Regions from separate parts of the Metabacillus mesotrionivorans genome, predicted to be linked through region 3. Evidence: riboswitches for the same ligand, from Rfam matches in the RefSeq annotation. Region 3 holds a riboswitch; each other region holds the start of a gene.

Region 1 (4,466 bases), on a different contig from region 3:
GTACGATACCGACTGTTATGATAGCTGCTTTGTCCATCATAGATCCGGCGTACCTTCTGATTTTGACTCTTATATGCTGCACCATTATTTCAAGCCTTGTGGGCAGCAGTTTTACAACGGTCAGCACAGTCGGAGTTGCTCTTATGGGAGTGGCGATTGCTGCAGGAGTTCCTGTTGAATGGGCTGCAGGGGCTGTTATTTGCGGAGCATGCTTCGGTGATAAAATGTCGCCGATGTCAGATACGACGAACTTTGCCTCCGGTGTGGCCGAGGTCAATATTTTCACACATATCCGCCATATGTCAAAGACAACAATTCCAGCTTATGCGATAACAGCTGTTCTTTTCTGGTATATGGGGACAACACTTGCGGCTGACGCAGCGACACTTGATAACATCAAAGAAATTATGACGATCATGAAGGAGCACGTAACAATCAGTCCATGGACTTTGATCTCTCCTCTGATTGTGATTGGTCTTGCCATTTCCAGGGTACCTGTTATTCCTGCTCTTGCTGCAGGCATAGCAACTGCCGGCATCACAGGTCTCCTCATTCAGGACGGGACAAATCTTTCCGGTCTCTTAGCTGTTCTGCAAAATGGAACAGTGTTTGATATTCAGCAGGAAACCGTCCGGCAAATGCTGAACCGCGGCGGGCTTCAATCTATGATGTGGTCCATTTCGCTGATCATGATCGCCTTTGCTTTAGGCGGATTGATGGATAAAATGCAGCTGATTCAGACTTTATTAAACGGATTGATTGAGAGAATCAAAGTCAAAGGGCAGCTGATCCTTGCAACCATTTCTTCTTCAATCGGAGTTAATCTCGTAACGGGAGAACAGTATTTGTCCATACTCATACCAGGTCAGTCGTTTAAACCGGCCTATGAAAAACTGAACGTTGAAAAGAAATATTTATCAAGATCCCTTGAAGATGCCGGAACACTGATCAATCCCCTTATTCCCTGGGGAGTAAGCGGGGCCTTTTTCGCGCAGACACTTGGTGTCGACGTCATTTCGTATCTGCCATTTGCGTTCTTTCTCTATTTGTCTCCATTGTTTTCTATCCTGTTTGGATTCCTTCCTGCCCGGAAACATACAGTCTAGCAGAAAATCCCGCCTTACCCAGGCGGGATTTTTATTATCTCTCGACCACTTTCGTTTCAATTGCAATCAGTTCATCAAACAGCTTTTGAAGCTTTCTTGTGACAGGTCCGGGTATTCCTTCTCCAATTTTTCTTTCATCAACCTTTATTACAGGAATCACTTCACTGGTCGTAGAGGTGATAAAAGCTTCATCGAGAGAGGCAAGACCGTCTGTGTTCAGTCTTTCTTCCAGAAACTCAATTCCGTTCTGTCTGCAAAGCTCCTCTACTTTCATTCTCGTAACACCATTCAGAATCAGGTTATTCGCAGGATGGGTAAACACACTTCCATTTTTCACCCCGTAGAAATTAGAGGATGACCCCTCCGTAATCATGCCGCTTCGGTGAAGCAGCGCTTCATAAGCCCCGCGGTCATGTGCCTCCTGTTTCGCAAGGACATTTCCGAGAAGATTCAAGCTTTTGATATCGCATCTGAGCCAGCGCACGTCTTCAAGCAGACAGAGAGAAATTCCTTCCTCCTGCTCTTTTACGGGTTTTGAGCATGGAATCGGATAGGCCGTTAATTCAGGAACCGTATCCTTGCCAGGAAACAGATGCTTTCTAGCGGCAGCTCCTCTTGTTACCTGCATATAAACACCGCCGTCTTCTGTCTTATTCAGGCGGAGAAGTTCTTCAAGCTGATTCGTCAGCTCCTCTATCGTATATGGAAGGGCGATTTTAATTTCTTTTCCGCTTCGAATGAACCGCTCCATATGCTCCTTCATCGCAAAATATGCTCCATCATACACTCTGATGACCTCGTAGACCCCGTCACCGAACTGATGGCCCCTGTCTTCAAGATCAATCGAAACTTCATCTCGCTTCCTATACTCACCGTTAACAAGTATGTACATGATAAATCTCCTTTTTTAAGACTTAGTGTAAGCTGCCCTTAAACCTATGGTATGATGAAACACGCTGAACTGTAAAATGGTTTTCTATTTTTCTTTCGACATTTTCATAGATTTCAGTTGAAATTTCACCCCGTGTCATTTATGATGAGAATATCAAATGACACAACATATTGATTATTCACTTAAATTAAAATACTACATATTGAAATTAACAGCAAATCAAGGTGCCAACATGTTGGCTTAAAAGGGAATCCGGTGCAAATCCGGAACTGTCCCCGCAACTGTAAGTGTGACGAACTGGGAATACCACTGTACGAGAGAAATGTATGGGAAGGACTCAGCGCAGAGTGATCACAAGTCAGGAGACCTGCCTTAGATTTGCAGAAGTTTCGAATTCTTCGGGGACTGAGGAGATGAAACGATGGCCAGTAACAGGGATGCGTGCACCCTCTTATTCTATCGTTTGATCCGCTCATGTTCTCATGGGCGGTTTTTTTGATTTTCCGCAGTAATTTCCCTGAAAGATCATGGACCATTATACGAAAATCCGAACTATAAATGAGGAGGATGTCTTATGGCAACCAAAATGACTACTATCATTGTAAACGAACTGACAAACGAAAAAGCCCCGTTCTCACAGGAGCGACTGACTGACTTTATTTCTGAAACCGGAAAAGATTTTAAAGAGCTTGACCTCCGTACATACACCGAAAGAGCTGTTCAAAGCATGGAAGGCCGCACTGTCTGTTCTGCCTCTCAGGTGACCAACCTGCTTATTCTCGAAGGCCTCTCAAATATCAGTGAGCTGCAGCCGGAATGGACCTATTTCTGTGCCCGGATTTATCTTAAAAAGCTTTATAAAGAAGCTGCATTCAACAGGAAATCAGGGGGCGGCACCTTCCTGTCACTGATCAAAACCCTTACGGCAAAAGGCATCTACAGCAGACATCTTCTTGATTCTTATTCCGAAGAAGAAATTGAGCAGCTTTCGCAAGTCATCGACCATGACAAAGACAAGCTTTTTACATACATCGGGCTGCGGACACTCTCTGACCGGTATCTTGCGAGAGATTATGACAAGTCGGTTTATGAGCTTCCCCAGGAGCGGTATCTCGTCATCGCCATGACGCTGATGGCAAAGGAAGAAACGGAACACCGCCTTCAGCTTGTAAAAGAAGCCTACTGGGCACTCAGCAATTTGTATATGACCGTTGCGACTCCAACTTTGTCAAACGCAGGAAAGCCTGTCGGACAGCTGTCCAGCTGTTTTATTGATACAGTTGATGACAGCCTGCAGGGCATCTTTGACAGCAATACAGACATTGCCAATCTCTCAAAATCAGGCGGCGGCATCGGAGTTTATCTCGGGAAGATCCGCAGCCGCGGCAGTGATATTAAAGGCTTTAAAGGAGTGTCATCCGGTGTCATCCCGTGGATGAAGCAGCTTAACAATACGGCGGTAAGCGTGGATCAGCTCGGGCAAAGAAAAGGCGCGATTGCCGTTTACCTTGACGTTTGGCACAAGGATATCTTTTCATTCCTTGATTCCAAGCTGAACAATGGTGATGAGCGTTTACGGACGCATGACCTCTTCACCGGCGTATGCCTGCCGGACCTGTTCATGGAACAGGCAGAAAACCGAGGAGAGTGGCATTTGTTCGACCCTCATGAAGTACGGAAAGTCATGGGTTACTCGCTGGAAGATTACTATGATGAGAAAGTTGGCTCAGGTTCGTTCCGCGAAAAATATTGGGAATGCGCCAATCACCCGGAGCTCTCAAAAACCACGGTTCCTGCGATTGACATTATGAAGGGCATTATGAAAAGCCAGCTTGAATCAGGAACCCCCTTTATGTTTTACCGGGATGAAGTGAACCGGAAAAACCCCAATGCGCATAAAGGAATGGTTTACTGCAGCAATCTCTGTACAGAAATCACTCAAAACCAAAGCCCGACAACAATGGATGAACAGTACACAGAGGACGGCAAAATCATTACCGTTAAAACTCCGGGAGATTTTGTTGTGTGCAACCTTTCTTCCATCAACCTTGCCCGGGCTGTGTCAGATGATGTGCTGGAGCGGCTGATCACAATCCAGGTCAGAATGCTCGATAATGTCATTGATTTAAATGATATTCCCGTTCTTCAGGCCAAGCTCACAAACAAAAAGTACCGCGCAGTCGGCCTCGGAACCTTTGGATGGCACCACCTGCTTGCGCTCAAGCGCCTGCGCTGGGAAGACGAAGAAGCCGTTCAGTTTGCAGATGAGCTATATGAGAAAATAGCCTTTTACACCATTCAGGCAAGCATGAGGCTTGCAGAGGAAAAAGGCGCCTATCCTGTCTTTGAAGGCTCAGACTGGCATACCGGCGACTACTTTAAGAACAGAAACTATACACCTGACTCTATGCCATGGGATGAGCTTTCAGAAAAAATCAAAGAAAACGGCATTCGAAACGGCTATTTAA
Region 2 (4,466 bases), 440 kb from region 3:
ACCCGTTTTTGGGGCTGGGATCCAAAAGAGGTCTGGGCCCTGATTACGTGGCTGTTTTATGCGGCATATCTCCATCTGCGGCTTTCAAAAGGCTGGCAGGGAGAAAAATCAGCCTGGCTTGCTGTAATCGGTTTTGCTATTATCATGTTTAACTTGATTTTTGTGAACCTTGTCATTGCCGGATTGCATTCTTACGCTTAAAATACGTTTTTAAAGAGCCTTCACTCCTATAAAGTGAAGGTTTTTTGGTAAAATAGGAAGTAATCATTCTTTTTCTTAATGGCGGGCGGATTTGCCGCTTACGCATTTCAGCGGCCAGCTCCTCTGCCAGAACAAAATTCCCTAAAAAGTCTAAACCCGGACTTTTTATGTGATTTCTTATCTGGCTCCCGGAGCTGAACGCCCGCTTACGCTTTTCTAATAAGGGAGGAACCTCTATGGAAACCAATCCAAACTATAAAATACTTGTTGTAGATGATGAAGACAGAATAAGAAGACTGCTGAAGATGTACCTTGAACGTGAAAACTATCAAATAGAAGAAGCCGACAACGGAAGCGACGCTCTGGAAATGGCTCTTGCAGAAGAATATGATCTGATTCTGCTTGATTTAATGATGCCGGGCATTGACGGCATTGAGGTATGCAGACAGCTGCGCCTGAAAAAAGCGACCCCGATCATCATGCTGACGGCAAAAGGGGAAGAAGTGAATAGAGTTCAGGGCTTTGAGGTCGGAACAGATGACTACATCGTTAAGCCGTTCAGCCCGAGAGAAGTTGTTTTAAGAGTGAAAGCCCTGCTGAGACGCTCTTCAACGACTTCTTTCCTTAAAACAGAAACAAAAGCGAAAAACGTCATTGTTTTCCCGCATCTTTCCATTGACCATGATGCTCACCGGGTGCTTGCTGATGGAAAAGAAGTCAGCTTAACGCCTAAAGAGTATGAGCTGCTTTATTTTCTTGCGAAAACGCCTGACAAAGTGTATGACCGTGAGAAGCTTTTGAAGGAAGTGTGGCAGTATGAGTTTTTCGGAGACTTGAGAACGGTTGATACGCATGTAAAGCGCCTGAGAGAGAAACTCAGCAAAGTTTCACCCGATGCTGCCTCGATGATAGTCACGGTCTGGGGTGTCGGCTACAAGTTTGAGGCAGGCAGTGAATGATGTTCTGGAAAAGCGTAGTCGGTAAACTTTGGTTTACCATTCTGCTTCTTGTATCATTCGTCTTGTTTGTCCTGACTGTTCTGCTGCTCCAGTTTATTGAAAGCTTTCATGTTGATGAAGCCGAAAATGAACTGACGCAGCTGGCCAATAAAGTGTCTGTTATTTTGGAAAATCATGAAGACCAGGAGCTTGCAAGGTCCATTACCTGGGAGCTTGCGGATGAACTGACTAGCATTGTGATAGCCGAGAACGAAAATGAATACTGGTTTTCTCCTAAAAAGTATGAAAACACACCAACCTTCAGCATGGAGGACATCCGCGCTGACAGAGAGCTGTCAAAGGTGTTCCAGGATCAGAAAAATGTAAGCAAGCTCACCCGGCTGCCGGAAGAACAGCAAAAAAACTCCGGAAACAAGGAGGAAGTGCTTGTAGTCGGTGTTCCCTATAAAACAAGTGACGGCAAGGACGGAGCCGTTTTTATGTCACAGTCCCTGCAGGCCGTCCAAAAGACAACCGAGCACACGACAAAATACATTCTTCTTGCGGCAGGTATAGCCATCATTCTGACAACGGTTTTTGCCTTCTTCCTGTCAACCAGAATTACCTATCCGCTGAGAAAAATGAGAGAGGCGACACAAGAGCTGACACGAGGCAATTTTGATACAAAAGTTCCGATTTTGAGCCACGATGAAATCGGGGAGCTCGCTATTGCATTCAATCAGATGGGGAGACAGCTGAAGTTTAACATCAACGCTCTTAATCAGGAGAAAGAGCACTTAACGAGCATTCTGAGCAGTATGGCAGACGGGGTTATCACACTTAATATTGATGGAACCATTCTTGTGACCAATCCCCCTGCGGAACGCTTCCTGCAGTCATGGTACTATGAACAAAAAATGCAGATAAACGAGGGGGAAGAAATTCCTCCTGAAGCGAAAGAATTGTTCCAGCGGGTTGTCAACACAGAAAGAGAGCATATCGTGGAAGTAACCCTTCAGGGAAGAAGCTGGGTGCTTGTCATGAGCCCGCTTTACAATCAGTCTTACGTCCGGGGGGCGGTAGCCGTGCTTCGGGACATGACAGAAGAGCGCCGGCTTGATAAATTGCGCAAAGACTTTATCGCAAACGTCAGCCATGAACTGAGAACGCCGATTGCCATGCTTCAGGGGTATTCTGAAGCGATTGTAGATGATATTGCAAGCTCGGATGAGGAGAAAAAAGAGATTGCCCAGGTTATTTACGATGAATCGCTCAGAATGGGACGGCTTGTCAATGATCTGCTCGATCTTGCCCGGATGGAAGCGGGTCATATCACCCTCAATCTTGAGAGCATTTCCATTAATGAATTTATTGAAAAAATCAACCGCAAGTTCCAGGGACTTGCGAGGGAAAAAGATATTACGCTCACCTCCAGTTTTGCACTCGACGAACCTGAGTTTGTTCTTGATCCGGATAAAATTGAACAGGTTCTGACGAATCTTGTGGATAACGCAATCAGGCATACTCTTGAGGGCGGCACAGTTGAAGTGGGGGTGCAGTCCGTTGCGGGCGGAATAAAGGTTGATGTTAAGGATACAGGCACAGGAATTGTCGAAGAAGATCTGCCGTTTGTTTTTGAACGCTTCTATAAAGCAGATAAGGCGAGGACGAGAGGCCGCTCCGGAACAGGCCTTGGTCTTGCGATTGCCAAGAACATTGTCGATGCCCATTCAGGTTCGATTAATGTGCACAGCAAAGTCAATGAAGGAACCACATTCAGTTTCTATCTGCCTCGAAAAAACGTTTTTCCTGATAGAATGTGACGAATATTCTTGTTTCATACGAAACACCTGTTGATGCCGCTTGTCATTTTAGGTACAATAAAAGCTGGATATAAAAGTGAATACGAAAAGAAACTGGTGCAAACTTTGCTTAATAGGGAATCAGGTGAGATGCCTGAACTGTCCCCGCAACTGTAAGTGCAGACAATACCTGCTTTTAGACCACTGTCAGAATGACTGATTCAGACGGGAAGGTGCAGGCTTGAGGATGAAGCACGAGTCAGTAGACCTGCCGGGTTCTTTCAAACGTTACTATTCTTCGGGGATTTGAGCATAGAAACGGCACAGTTATGGCACCAGTGCCTGCAGTTTCTTCTATGCCGTTTTTAAAAGCCCATCTTCTAACAGATGGGCTTTTTGCTATTCCAATACATACACAACAACAAGAGGAGAGATGGATCATGAACAAATTTTACAGCTTTCTCGCAGTGCTTCTTCTTGCACTGATGAGCGCCTGCGGAAATGCGGCAGAGGAACCTAAAACAGAAGAAGCAAAACCTGCTGCTGAAAGCGAAGAGCAGGCGGAGGAACTGAAAGCCTCTGTCACGCTGACTAAAAATGAAATGGCGGAGAAAGTAGAATCAAAAGAAGTGGTTTTTGAAGAAGGCCAGAGCCTTATGGATGCAATGAAGGCAAACTTTGAAATTGAAGAGTCCGGAGGCTTTATCAACGGAATTGAAGGCATCCAGGCGAGCGAAGCGGACAAAACATACTGGCATTTAGTTGTAAACGGGGAAGATGCTATGACAGGAGCAAATGACATTAAGCTGAAAGACGGCGATAAGATTGAATTTGATCTGCGGAATTATGAATAAGTGTGAGAAACAATGACAACGAGAAGAATCAGTCTTCTCTCTTTGCTTATTGCCTTGTCCGTTGTAGGCAGGCTGACTTTTCAGTTCATTCCGAATGTGCAGCCGATGACAGCCGTAATTCTTATAACCGCGATTCTGCTCGGACCGGTTAATGGAATGATCGTCGCGGTGCTTGGCTGTTTTCTCAGCAATCTGCTGCTTGGCATGGGCATGTGGACAATCTGGCAGATGCTTGCCTGGGGGACCTTGGCTTTAATCTTCGGCCTGCTTGGAAAAGCGGTTAAAAGAAACAGACTTCTCGTTTTTACCCCGGCAGCCGTTCTTGCGGGATATCTTTTTGGATTCATCGTTTCTCTGAATATGTTTGTCCTGACCGAAAATGGACTTGTCTACTATCTTGCAGGAATCCCGTTTGATACGATGCATGCAGCAGGAAACGGCATTTTCTTTCTCGTGCTGTACCCGGTCATGCAAAAAACGTTTCAGTATTATCTCTATAAAAACGATTATGGCGTTACACTTCAATAAAATAATGGCAGAATAAGAGAGAGACTTTCTTTATAGCTTAGGCAAGACAGTCTGAGAACAAAGGACAGGAGCTGCTGAATATGAATTTGTATACTAGAACCGGTGATAAAGGGAAAACAAGCATTATCGGGGGCCGGGTCGAT
Region 3 (4,466 bases):
CTTCTTCCTTGTTGTTCTTGGAGAGCTTTGCCTGTCCCCAGTCGGATTATCAGCAACAACCAAGCTTGCTCCGGCTGCTTTCTCAGCGCAGACCATGAGTTTATGGTTCCTGACAAATGCATCGGCTCAAGCAATCAACGCACAAATCGTTAAATATTACACACCTGAAACCGAAATTGCCTACTTCGGAATTATCGGCGGACTCGCCATTCTTTTAGGGGCAATCATGCTGATTCTTTCACCAAAGATTCAAGCGTACATGAAAGGTGTAAGATAATACGCAAAAAAAGCCTGTCCTTAAACTGGACAGGCTTTTTGCATTAAACGGTTGTCTCTTGAACGGCTTTCTCTCTGCAGACCTTCGCAGCTCTCACCATAATCTTCAGTGCCTCAACGGCCTCTTTTTCCCCTCTTGTTTTGAGGCCGCAGTCAGGATTCACCCAAAACTGGCCAGAATCGAGCACCTGCAGTGCCCTTTCAATATTTCGGATCATTTCCTTTTCAGAAGGGATGCGCGGACTGTGAATATCATATACGCCAAGGCCAATTCCCTTACTGTAGGAGAATGTTTCAAAAGAACGAATCAGTTCCCCGTGGCTTCTTGAAGTCTCAATGGAGATGACATCTGCATCAAGCGCATCAATTGCTTCGATCATGTCGTCAAAGCTTGAATAACACATATGTGTATGAATTTGCGTCTCAGGTTTCACAGAAGCTATTGATCTTTTAAAAGCAGTGACGGCCTCGTCCAAATACTGTTTCTTCTTTTCCTGTTTAAGCGGAAGACCTTCTCTAAGTGCAGGTTCATCTACCTGAATCATGCCGATTCCTGCTCTCTCTAATGCTTCAACCTCTTCCCTCACGGCGAGAGAGAGCTGATTTAACACTGCTGCTCCAGGTACGTCAGATCTTACAAAAGACCAATTTACTATTGTAACCGGTCCGGTCAGCATTCCTTTTACAGGCTTGTCAGTCAGCTTTTGGGCAAAAAGGGTTTCTTTTAGTGTCATCGGCTCCTTAAAAAACACGTCCCCGTAAATAAGAGGAGGTCTTACGCAGCGTGAACCGTATGACTGCACCCACCCATTTGAGGTGACAGTCATCCCTCCAAGCTTTTCACCGAAATATTCAACCATGTCTGTCCGCTCGAACTCACCGTGAACGAGGACATCAAGCCCCAGGTTTTCCTGGATATCAATCCACTTTTTTATTTCACCTTCAATAAACTGATAATAGTCCGCTTCTGAGAGAGTTCCTTTTTTATACTTCAGCCTAGCAGCACGCACTTCTTTCGTTTGAGGAAAACTTCCGATGGTTGTCGTCGGAAGCAGCGGAAGGCTGAATTTTCTTTGCTGCGCCTCTTTTCTTTGAACTGCTCCAACTCTGACAGTGCTGTACTTATCATATGAAGCATGTACAGAATGCCGGTTTCTCAAGTCTGAAGCCTCAAGATCTGCTATCCCTTGATCATAGGCTGAAAGGGTCTCTTCTTCAAAATTTAAAAATTTTGTCAGCAGGGTGATTTCATGCAGCTTTTCATCTGCAAATGCGAGCGCGTTTTTAACAAGGGGATGCAGAGCCCCTTCGCTCTCTGCTGTTACAGGCACATGAATCAGACTGCATGAAGGCTGAAGAATCAGCCGGTCTCTTCCGACCTCATCCAGAATTCGGTTTACCAGTTTGACTGTTTTCTGAAGCTCTGCCTTCCAGATATTGCGGCCGTCGATGACGCCTGCCGCAAGCACCTTGTCCTTTGGAAAACCGAATGCACTCAAATGCTCCAGCGTTTTGCCGCTGTCATGAACAAAATCCAGGCCTATGCCGTCAACAGGCAGCTGAATGAGCTGTTCATATTGTTCAGGACATTCAAAGTAGGTTTGCAGAAGAAGTTTTGCCCTGCCTAAGCCTTCTTTTATTGTTTCATAGATTTTCTTCGTTTTTTTCATAAAGGCTGCATCTGCTGCAGATGTAACGAATATTGGTTCGTCTATTTGTATCCACTCTGCTCCTTCTTCTTCAAGCTCCTTGAAAACCTGAACATATAAAGGGATGAGTTTTTCAAGAATTTCTTCTTTCTTTTCTCCTTTTGAAAGGGCTGTGAGAGTAAGCGGCCCGATAAGTACCGGTTTCCCCGTAATCCCGGTCTCATTCCTTGCTTCTTTATATAGCTCAAGCAAGCGGTTGTGGATAAGGCGGGGCTCTGTTCCGTCAAGCTCAGGCACGATGTAATGGTAGTTTGTGTTAAACCATTTTGTCATCTCTGATGCGACTTTGTCTTGGCTTCCCCTGGCAATCGCGAAATACGTTTCAAGTGATGATGGGTTCAGATCCCTGAATCTTTCCGGGATCAGGCCGAACATAACAGCCGTATCAAGTACATGATCGTAATAGCTGAAGTCGCCGACCGGCACTAGGTCAATGCCCGACTCGCGCTGTTTCACCAAATGAGAGAGCCTGATTTTCTTCATATCCAAATGAAACTCCTGCTCCGTCAGATCTCCTCTCCAAAACGCCTCAAGAAGCTTTTTCCATTCTCTTTTTTCGCCGATTCTCGGATAGCCAAGGTTTGAATTTCTAATTTTCATTGCGGTTCCCCCGTTTTCATAGTTTCTCAGCTCTAAACGCAAAAAAACTCTCCTTTTTAAAAGAGAGTTTAATGGACACAGCTAACTAGAGTTGAGACACAACAAAGGTTTCAACATACCGCATCACCCTCCCTATTTCGCGTAGGCTTAAAGTGCATACGACAGGCAGGTCTCCTGGCTCTGGTTCACTGCATGCTGCTGCCTTCCCATTCCATTTCAGAACAGTGGCTTTGTGCAGAATGCTCCCCATTACAGTGGCGCGACCGCACCGGATTTTCACCGGCTTCCCTTTTAAGCTTCCGCGTAAACGCGTCAGCACCCATCGCTTGTCAACATATTAAGAATATTTTTGTGATTGTTTTTAACAATAGCTGATGTTTCTCAATCTTGCAAGACATTTCTTATTATTCAGAAAGAAATTCCGATCACTTTCCATTTGGCAGTCTCATAAAATCCAAGCTTTTTATAAAGGTTTTCGGCATCCGGATTATTGTAAAATAAATAGAGCTCTCTTTCAGTTCCGAAATCACGGCAGATTCTCTCGATGACTTTTGAGGCATATCCTTTTCTTCTGTATTTTGTAGGAGTGGCAACGCCGGCAATAACAGCAGTCTTTTCGTGATCTGTAAAAATTCCTGCAGTTGCTGCCATCGTGCCGTTTTCCTCGACGTAATACACACTAAGCTTTCCAGAGAGGATGCTTTCATACTGTTCACCGGCAAAAAAAGCTTCATTTGGACCAGTCATTTTATATTCTTCCACCTGCATAAATAACCGGTAAAGCCTGCGGCATTCATCAAGACTTGTGATTTTGCAGACTTCGCCGGATACGCTGCCGGCTGCTCTATTATCGTATTTCATCATAACAGAGTCACTTTCAATCTCGGTTTTGACAATCTTTTTTAATGCCTCAATAAGTTCCTGTTTCCCAAAAATTCTCCTTATGCCGGTTTTCTGAATGACAGGAATAAAAGCTTCAATATCCGCAGGAATGACGGAACTGCAGAAGTATATTTTTTCAGGATAAACTATAAGCAAAGCCGTTAATTCAGGACCTTGATACTGACCGTAAACCCGGATCTGTTCATCCTTAAGATCTTCTGCTATCAAAGCGTTTACATCATGGTCTTTTTCTAAAAAAGCGGCAGCCTGTGATACCTGTTCTTGCTTCAGCAACTTTATCGCCATTTCTCATCTCCCGGGAAAAATTTTAGCCAGTCTATTAGAATATTCTAACATTTTCTTTCCGTTTGATATATATTTTAATAGAGAGGAAATTTCACTATTTGGAGAATTAGGTGTGTGCCCATGGAAATGAAGGATGTATTGTTAAATCTTTTGCTCGTTTTGTCTCCGCTTCTCATCATTCAATTATTGTATATGAGAAAAGAAACGAACAAGAAAATGAAAAAGTGGCTGTTTGCCCTTCTTCCTGCGCTTGCCATTGTCTTTAGCATGCAGTATCCCTTTATGATTGATGGAGAATTTTTCTTTGATTTCAGGCGAATTCCATATGTTATGGGGCTTTTGTATGGAGGATATCCACTTGGAATCTTTTTATTTATCGTCACAGTCGGAACAAGGGTGATTATTGGCGGCAGCGGCATATATCCGACAATTGTCATGGCAGGAATACTTGTTTTGTTAGTCCCGATGCTGTCTTCATATTATCTGAAAAGCAGGCTTAGAATAAAGCTCTGTCTAGTAGCTGCATTAGTTCTGGGCTCTCTGCTGTTCTCCATTATCCAGATTGAGATGATGTATAAAACGGCTTTTCATCCGTCGCATTATGTGGAACTGATCATCTTTCATATTTTTGCAGCGGTTATTGGAACGATTTTGTTTGAAACGATCATTCAGAATTTTTATCTGCTGAAAAGG
Region 4 (4,466 bases), 140 kb from region 3:
TCATAGATTTTATCTAAATCCAGTGCAGCTCTTACATGATCTGCAAGTCTGTCAAATTCTCTTTTTTTCAATTCGCGAAAGAAGAGCGAGCGCTCAATCGGCTGCAGCCCTTTCTTGCTGCGGAGCCTGTTCAAAAAGCGCCATCTGAATGCATCATTGTGAAACACATCGTGCAAGTAGGTTCCCGTTGCGTTTTCTTTTGCGTACCCTTCACCGGTCCCTTTTTGGATTGAAAATGGTGATGGGTCATCTAACAGCAAAGTTTGTCCCATGTGTATCTCGTAACCTGAAAGCGTTAGATCCTCATATCCGGGGACAGCACAAGATCCTTCCGTCTGAACGGTTTTCTTATCCGCATACAGGACAGTTGAAACAGGGAAAATGGCAAGCCCGTCCTGTTCTCTAATGCCGGATTCAACGCCTTCTGGATCAAACAGTTTTTCTCCCATCATCTGATACCCGCCGCATATCCCCACGATCTGGCTGCCAATTTTATAGGCTGCCTGCACTCTATTAAATAATCCAGTTTCCTTTAGAAATCGCAAATCTTCAGCTGTATTTTTACTGCCTGGAAGAATAATTAGATCCGGCCGGCCAAATTCTGATGCTTTTCGGACAAAGCGGATATTCACATCAGGTTCCAGTCTCAGAGGATCAATGTCCGTAAAATTAGACAGTCTTGGGTATGAAAGAACGGCGACATCCAAATCTCCTTCAAGATTTGTGCCTCGGGAGTACTGATTGAGGACGAGGGAATCTTCACCATCGATTTCAAGATCTGATATAAACGGGATAACACCAACTACAGGTATTCCTGTGTACTCTTCAAACCATTGGAGCCCCGGTTCAAGCAGGGCAAAATCTCCCCTGAATTTATTGATAACAACTCCGGCAACCCGTTTTCGGTCTTTTTCCTGAAGGAGCTGAAGCGTTCCGACAAGGCTTGCGAAAACACCCCCTCTATCAATGTCTCCCACTAGTAAAACAGGTGCATCTGCAATCTCTGCAACGCGCATGTTGACGAGCTCCCTGTCATTTAAATTGACTTCAGCAGGTGAACCTGCCCCTTCGATTACAACCGCGTCATAGTTCGTCAGCAGCTTGTGCAACGATTTTTTAATCGCTTCAAGACCAAGGCTGAAAAAGTCTTCCCGGTAGACTGCGGTGTTCATGACAGCAAATGGTCTGCCGTGAAAAACGATCTGGGATTCCATCTCTCCTGAAGGTTTAATTAAAATCGGGTTCATATCCGTGTCAGCTTCAATTCCTGCTGCTTCAGCCTGAACTCCCTGGGCTCTGCCGATTTCTTTGCCGTCTTTTGTTATGTATGAGTTCAGTGCCATGTTCTGTGATTTAAAGGGAGCGGTTTTATACCCGTCCTGCCTGAAAATCCTGCACAGTGCGGTTGACAGAATGCTTTTGCCTGCATCCGAATGAGTCCCCTGAATCATGAGTCTGAGCGCCTTTTTCTTCCCATTTTCTTTAATATTCAATTCCATATATGGCGTCGACACCTTCATCGTAATAATGCTTTTCAACGTCGATCACAGAGACGAGATCAGCTATTTCCCTGATTTCTCTTTTGGCGTTTCTGCCTGTCAGGACAAGGTGGACATGAAGAGGACGGTTTTGAATGGTCAAAATGACGTCTTCAAGAGGAAGAACATCGTCCACAGGAAAGGTCTGAATGGCAAGGGCATTGTTGATTTCATCAAGAATGACAACATCGCTTTCCCCGCTCAGAATGGTTTCTTTTGCTGTTATCCAAGCCTGTTTTAAAGCTTCCCGGTGAATCTCAGGTGTTTTGGTCCAGGTAAATCCGGCACCGAGCTGCTGAATACTGACTCCGGGCAAAGCATTTAAAATTGTTCTCTCACCGTATGTCCGCTCAGGAGATTTAATAAATTGCAGAATGGAAACGGTCATTTGTCTTCCGGCAGCCCGCACAGCAAGACCGATTGCAGCTGTCGTTTTTCCTTTTCCATTGCCTGTGTAGACAAGCACTCTTCCTTTTTCGTTTTTCATCGCCATATATCCATCTCCCATCTTTTTAACCAATATAAAAAGGCCCTGACTGAAGACAGTCAAGGCCTAAATAAGCATAGTGAAGTAACGCATACAGGGGTCCTGACTCGTTCTTCCCACCGAAAAACAAGCAAAAATCAATTAAAGCAGGTCTCCTGGCTTTGCGCTTCATCTTGATCCTGAGCCTTCCCGACATTAGAGTCAGTGGCAATTCAGTTTAATCTGCGCTTACAGTAGCGGGGGCTGCGCCGGATTTCCACCGGCTTCCCTATTATCCTGAGTATTCAGGCACTTTAAAAGAATCATATTTTTTGTTCATTGTAATCTATAAAACTGGAAAAGTCATCAAGATTTTTTTAAATTTGTCGTTTTTTCTCTTAATTTGGTTTTCTCAAGCTCAAGTCTCTTTGTCGTTTCCAGCTGAAGAACGTTCCCGAACGTAATGTCGATTTTTTTTGTAAACAGCGGCCCGTCGTAGACGAAAGTATGGTATTCACCAGCCTCTCCCATCGGACAGATGTCTGTATTTAAAGCGCGGTCGATGAATGGCTGATTAACCTCCATTCCGAGCCAGGATGGATCGAGTTTGTCATCCCTTACTCTGATTACAGCTGCTTTATATCCGCTGACTGCAAACTGCTGAAGTGCAAGTATGGCGTTCTCTTTTTCCATCCATAAAGGGTAAAGCGGTTCAAGACCTGCTTCGGCCGAAGCTTTTTCTCCCCACTCCCGGTGCTCGTCCAAATAAAGATCGCCGAAAGCAACAGCTGTAAGGGAGTATTGCTCCTTCAACTCTTTCAGCGCACCGATAAAGTGATCCGTATAGCTTTCATAGGTGCATGATATAAAATGCACTGGTATTTCAAGCGCAAGACTTTGCTGTTTGATCGCATCTATTTTCTCTCCGTGCCCGAATGTTCTTCCAGTTTCAGCCGGAACCGTCGTTATAAGGCATGCGATTTCATGCCCCTCGGCTGCAAGTTTATGAAGGGCCATGCATCCGTCTTTCCCTCCGCTCCAGGATACAGCTGTTTTCTTTTTCAATTCCATCCACCATCCCATCAAGAGTATAGCCTTGATTATGATGGGTTCAGAATGTTTAGTCAAAAAGAAAAATAGACTGCTTTGTTTATTTCACTGCCATTTTTAAGGCTGTCCTGTATAGAAGTTCGGTTCCGAGCGAAATATCTTCCATCGTTGAAAACTCTTTCGGATTATGGCTGATGCCGTCCTTGCAGCGGACAAAAATCATCCCGTAGTCACATTCATAAGACATCGCGAGCGCATCATGAAAGGGTCCGCTCATCAGTTCAGGCGCATTCAGACCGATCTCGTTGCTTGCTGCCCTCATAATTTCCATAATGTCTTCCGAGCAATACCGCGGTTCACTGTTTGTGTCTTCAGATAAGATATATGTCAGTCCGTGATCCTCGCAGATCAGATGCAGCCGTTTTCTCAACTGATTCTCTATGATATTTCTTCTTTCCATTTGAATATCCCTGAGGTCCACCGTAAACATCACTTTTTCAGGTATGATGTTCCGTGAATCAGGAAAAACCTTTAAGCTCCCGACGGTTCCGACAGTAGGTGCAGATGGATCTTCTGAAGCGAGATCATTCAGGGCAACGATGACCTTTGCCGCTCCCACTAAAGCATCCTGTCTCATATGCATTGGCACAGATCCGGCATGGCCTGCAAAGCCTTCAAGCTCAACTGTCAGCCACAATGGGCCAGAGATGCCCGTTACAATGCCAATGGGCGCATCCTTAGACTCAAGAACCGGTCCCTGTTCAATGTGCAGCTCAAGATAGGCTGAAATGCTTCCGGGAGCGTACTCTGACTCCTTAAAGCGCTCGGGATCACATCCGAAGGAAATTAGTGCATCCCGCCGTGTTACACCGTTTTTATCTTTCCGGTCAAGTTCTCCCTCTTCAAGTTTGCCGAGTATCCCTCTGACGCCAAATAACCCTTTATTAAAGCGTGCTCCCTCTTCATCGCAAAAAGCAGCAACTTCGATTGGCATTTCGGGAATAAACGAGTTCTCCTGCAATGTCTGAACGGCTTCGATTGCCCCAAGAACACCGATGACTCCATCAAATCTTCCGCCATACGGCTGTGAATCAATATGGGACCCGAGCATAAGGACAGGTGCTTCAGCTTTTTTTCCCTCGAGCCTGCCAATCAGATTTCCAAAGTGATCTATCCGTGCGGTAAGGCCTGCTTCCTCCATCCAGCCTTTGACTGTTTCAACTGCAAGTTTATCTTCCTTTGACAAGGCAAGCCTCGAAACCCCGGTTTCGCCAATCTTTCCGATTTCGGCGAGTGTATGAATTCTTTCTTCTAATCGGGTTTTATTGATGGTCAGTGTCTGTTCAGGCATGTATGATCCTCCTGTAAAAGTAATAGAATATTCTGTCTTTATACTATAGGAAAATGGAGCT

What was found. Region 3 has a riboswitch for cobalamin ahead of metE (5-methyltetrahydropteroyltriglutamate--homocysteine S-methyltransferase). Riboswitches for the same ligand answer to the same signal wherever they lie in the genome.
Region 1: another riboswitch for cobalamin. It lies ahead of ACTSEZ_RS16675 (ribonucleoside-diphosphate reductase subunit alpha); the one in region 3 lies ahead of metE (5-methyltetrahydropteroyltriglutamate--homocysteine S-methyltransferase).
Region 2: another riboswitch for cobalamin. It lies ahead of ACTSEZ_RS08840 (DUF4430 domain-containing protein); the one in region 3 lies ahead of metE (5-methyltetrahydropteroyltriglutamate--homocysteine S-methyltransferase).
Region 4: another riboswitch for cobalamin. It lies ahead of ACTSEZ_RS05770 (cob(I)yrinic acid a,c-diamide adenosyltransferase); the one in region 3 lies ahead of metE (5-methyltetrahydropteroyltriglutamate--homocysteine S-methyltransferase).

The regions. Positions count from the first base shown of each region.
Region 1 is NZ_JBQMFF010000007.1:12,513-16,978, forward strand. It holds gene nhaC (Na+/H+ antiporter NhaC) at 1-1,106, shown strand, start outside; gene dat (D-amino-acid transaminase) at 1,141-1,998, opposite strand; cobalamin riboswitch at 2,205-2,387, shown strand; gene ACTSEZ_RS16675 (ribonucleoside-diphosphate reductase subunit alpha) at 2,573-4,466, shown strand, end outside.
Region 2 is NZ_JBQMFF010000002.1:749,244-753,709, reverse strand. It holds gene ccsB (c-type cytochrome biogenesis protein CcsB) at 1-201, shown strand, start outside; gene ACTSEZ_RS08850 (response regulator transcription factor) at 438-1,160, shown strand; gene ACTSEZ_RS08845 (ATP-binding protein) at 1,157-2,962, shown strand; cobalamin riboswitch at 3,040-3,231, shown strand; gene ACTSEZ_RS08840 (DUF4430 domain-containing protein) at 3,382-3,795, shown strand; gene ACTSEZ_RS08835 (ECF transporter S component) at 3,808-4,323, shown strand; gene ACTSEZ_RS08830 (cob(I)yrinic acid a,c-diamide adenosyltransferase) at 4,404-4,466, shown strand, end outside.
Region 3 is NZ_JBQMFF010000002.1:306,995-311,460, forward strand. It holds gene ACTSEZ_RS06410 (peptide MFS transporter) at 1-277, shown strand, start outside; gene metE (5-methyltetrahydropteroyltriglutamate--homocysteine S-methyltransferase) at 321-2,585, opposite strand; cobalamin riboswitch at 2,733-2,923, opposite strand; gene ACTSEZ_RS06420 (GNAT family N-acetyltransferase) at 2,994-3,773, opposite strand; gene ACTSEZ_RS06425 (ATP-binding protein) at 3,894-4,466, shown strand, end outside.
Region 4 is NZ_JBQMFF010000002.1:167,687-172,152, forward strand. It holds gene ACTSEZ_RS05765 (cobyric acid synthase) at 1-1,499, opposite strand, end outside; gene ACTSEZ_RS05770 (cob(I)yrinic acid a,c-diamide adenosyltransferase) at 1,483-2,025, opposite strand; cobalamin riboswitch at 2,154-2,336, opposite strand; gene ACTSEZ_RS05775 (Dph6-related ATP pyrophosphatase) at 2,371-3,069, opposite strand; gene ACTSEZ_RS05780 (M20 family metallo-hydrolase) at 3,155-4,405, opposite strand.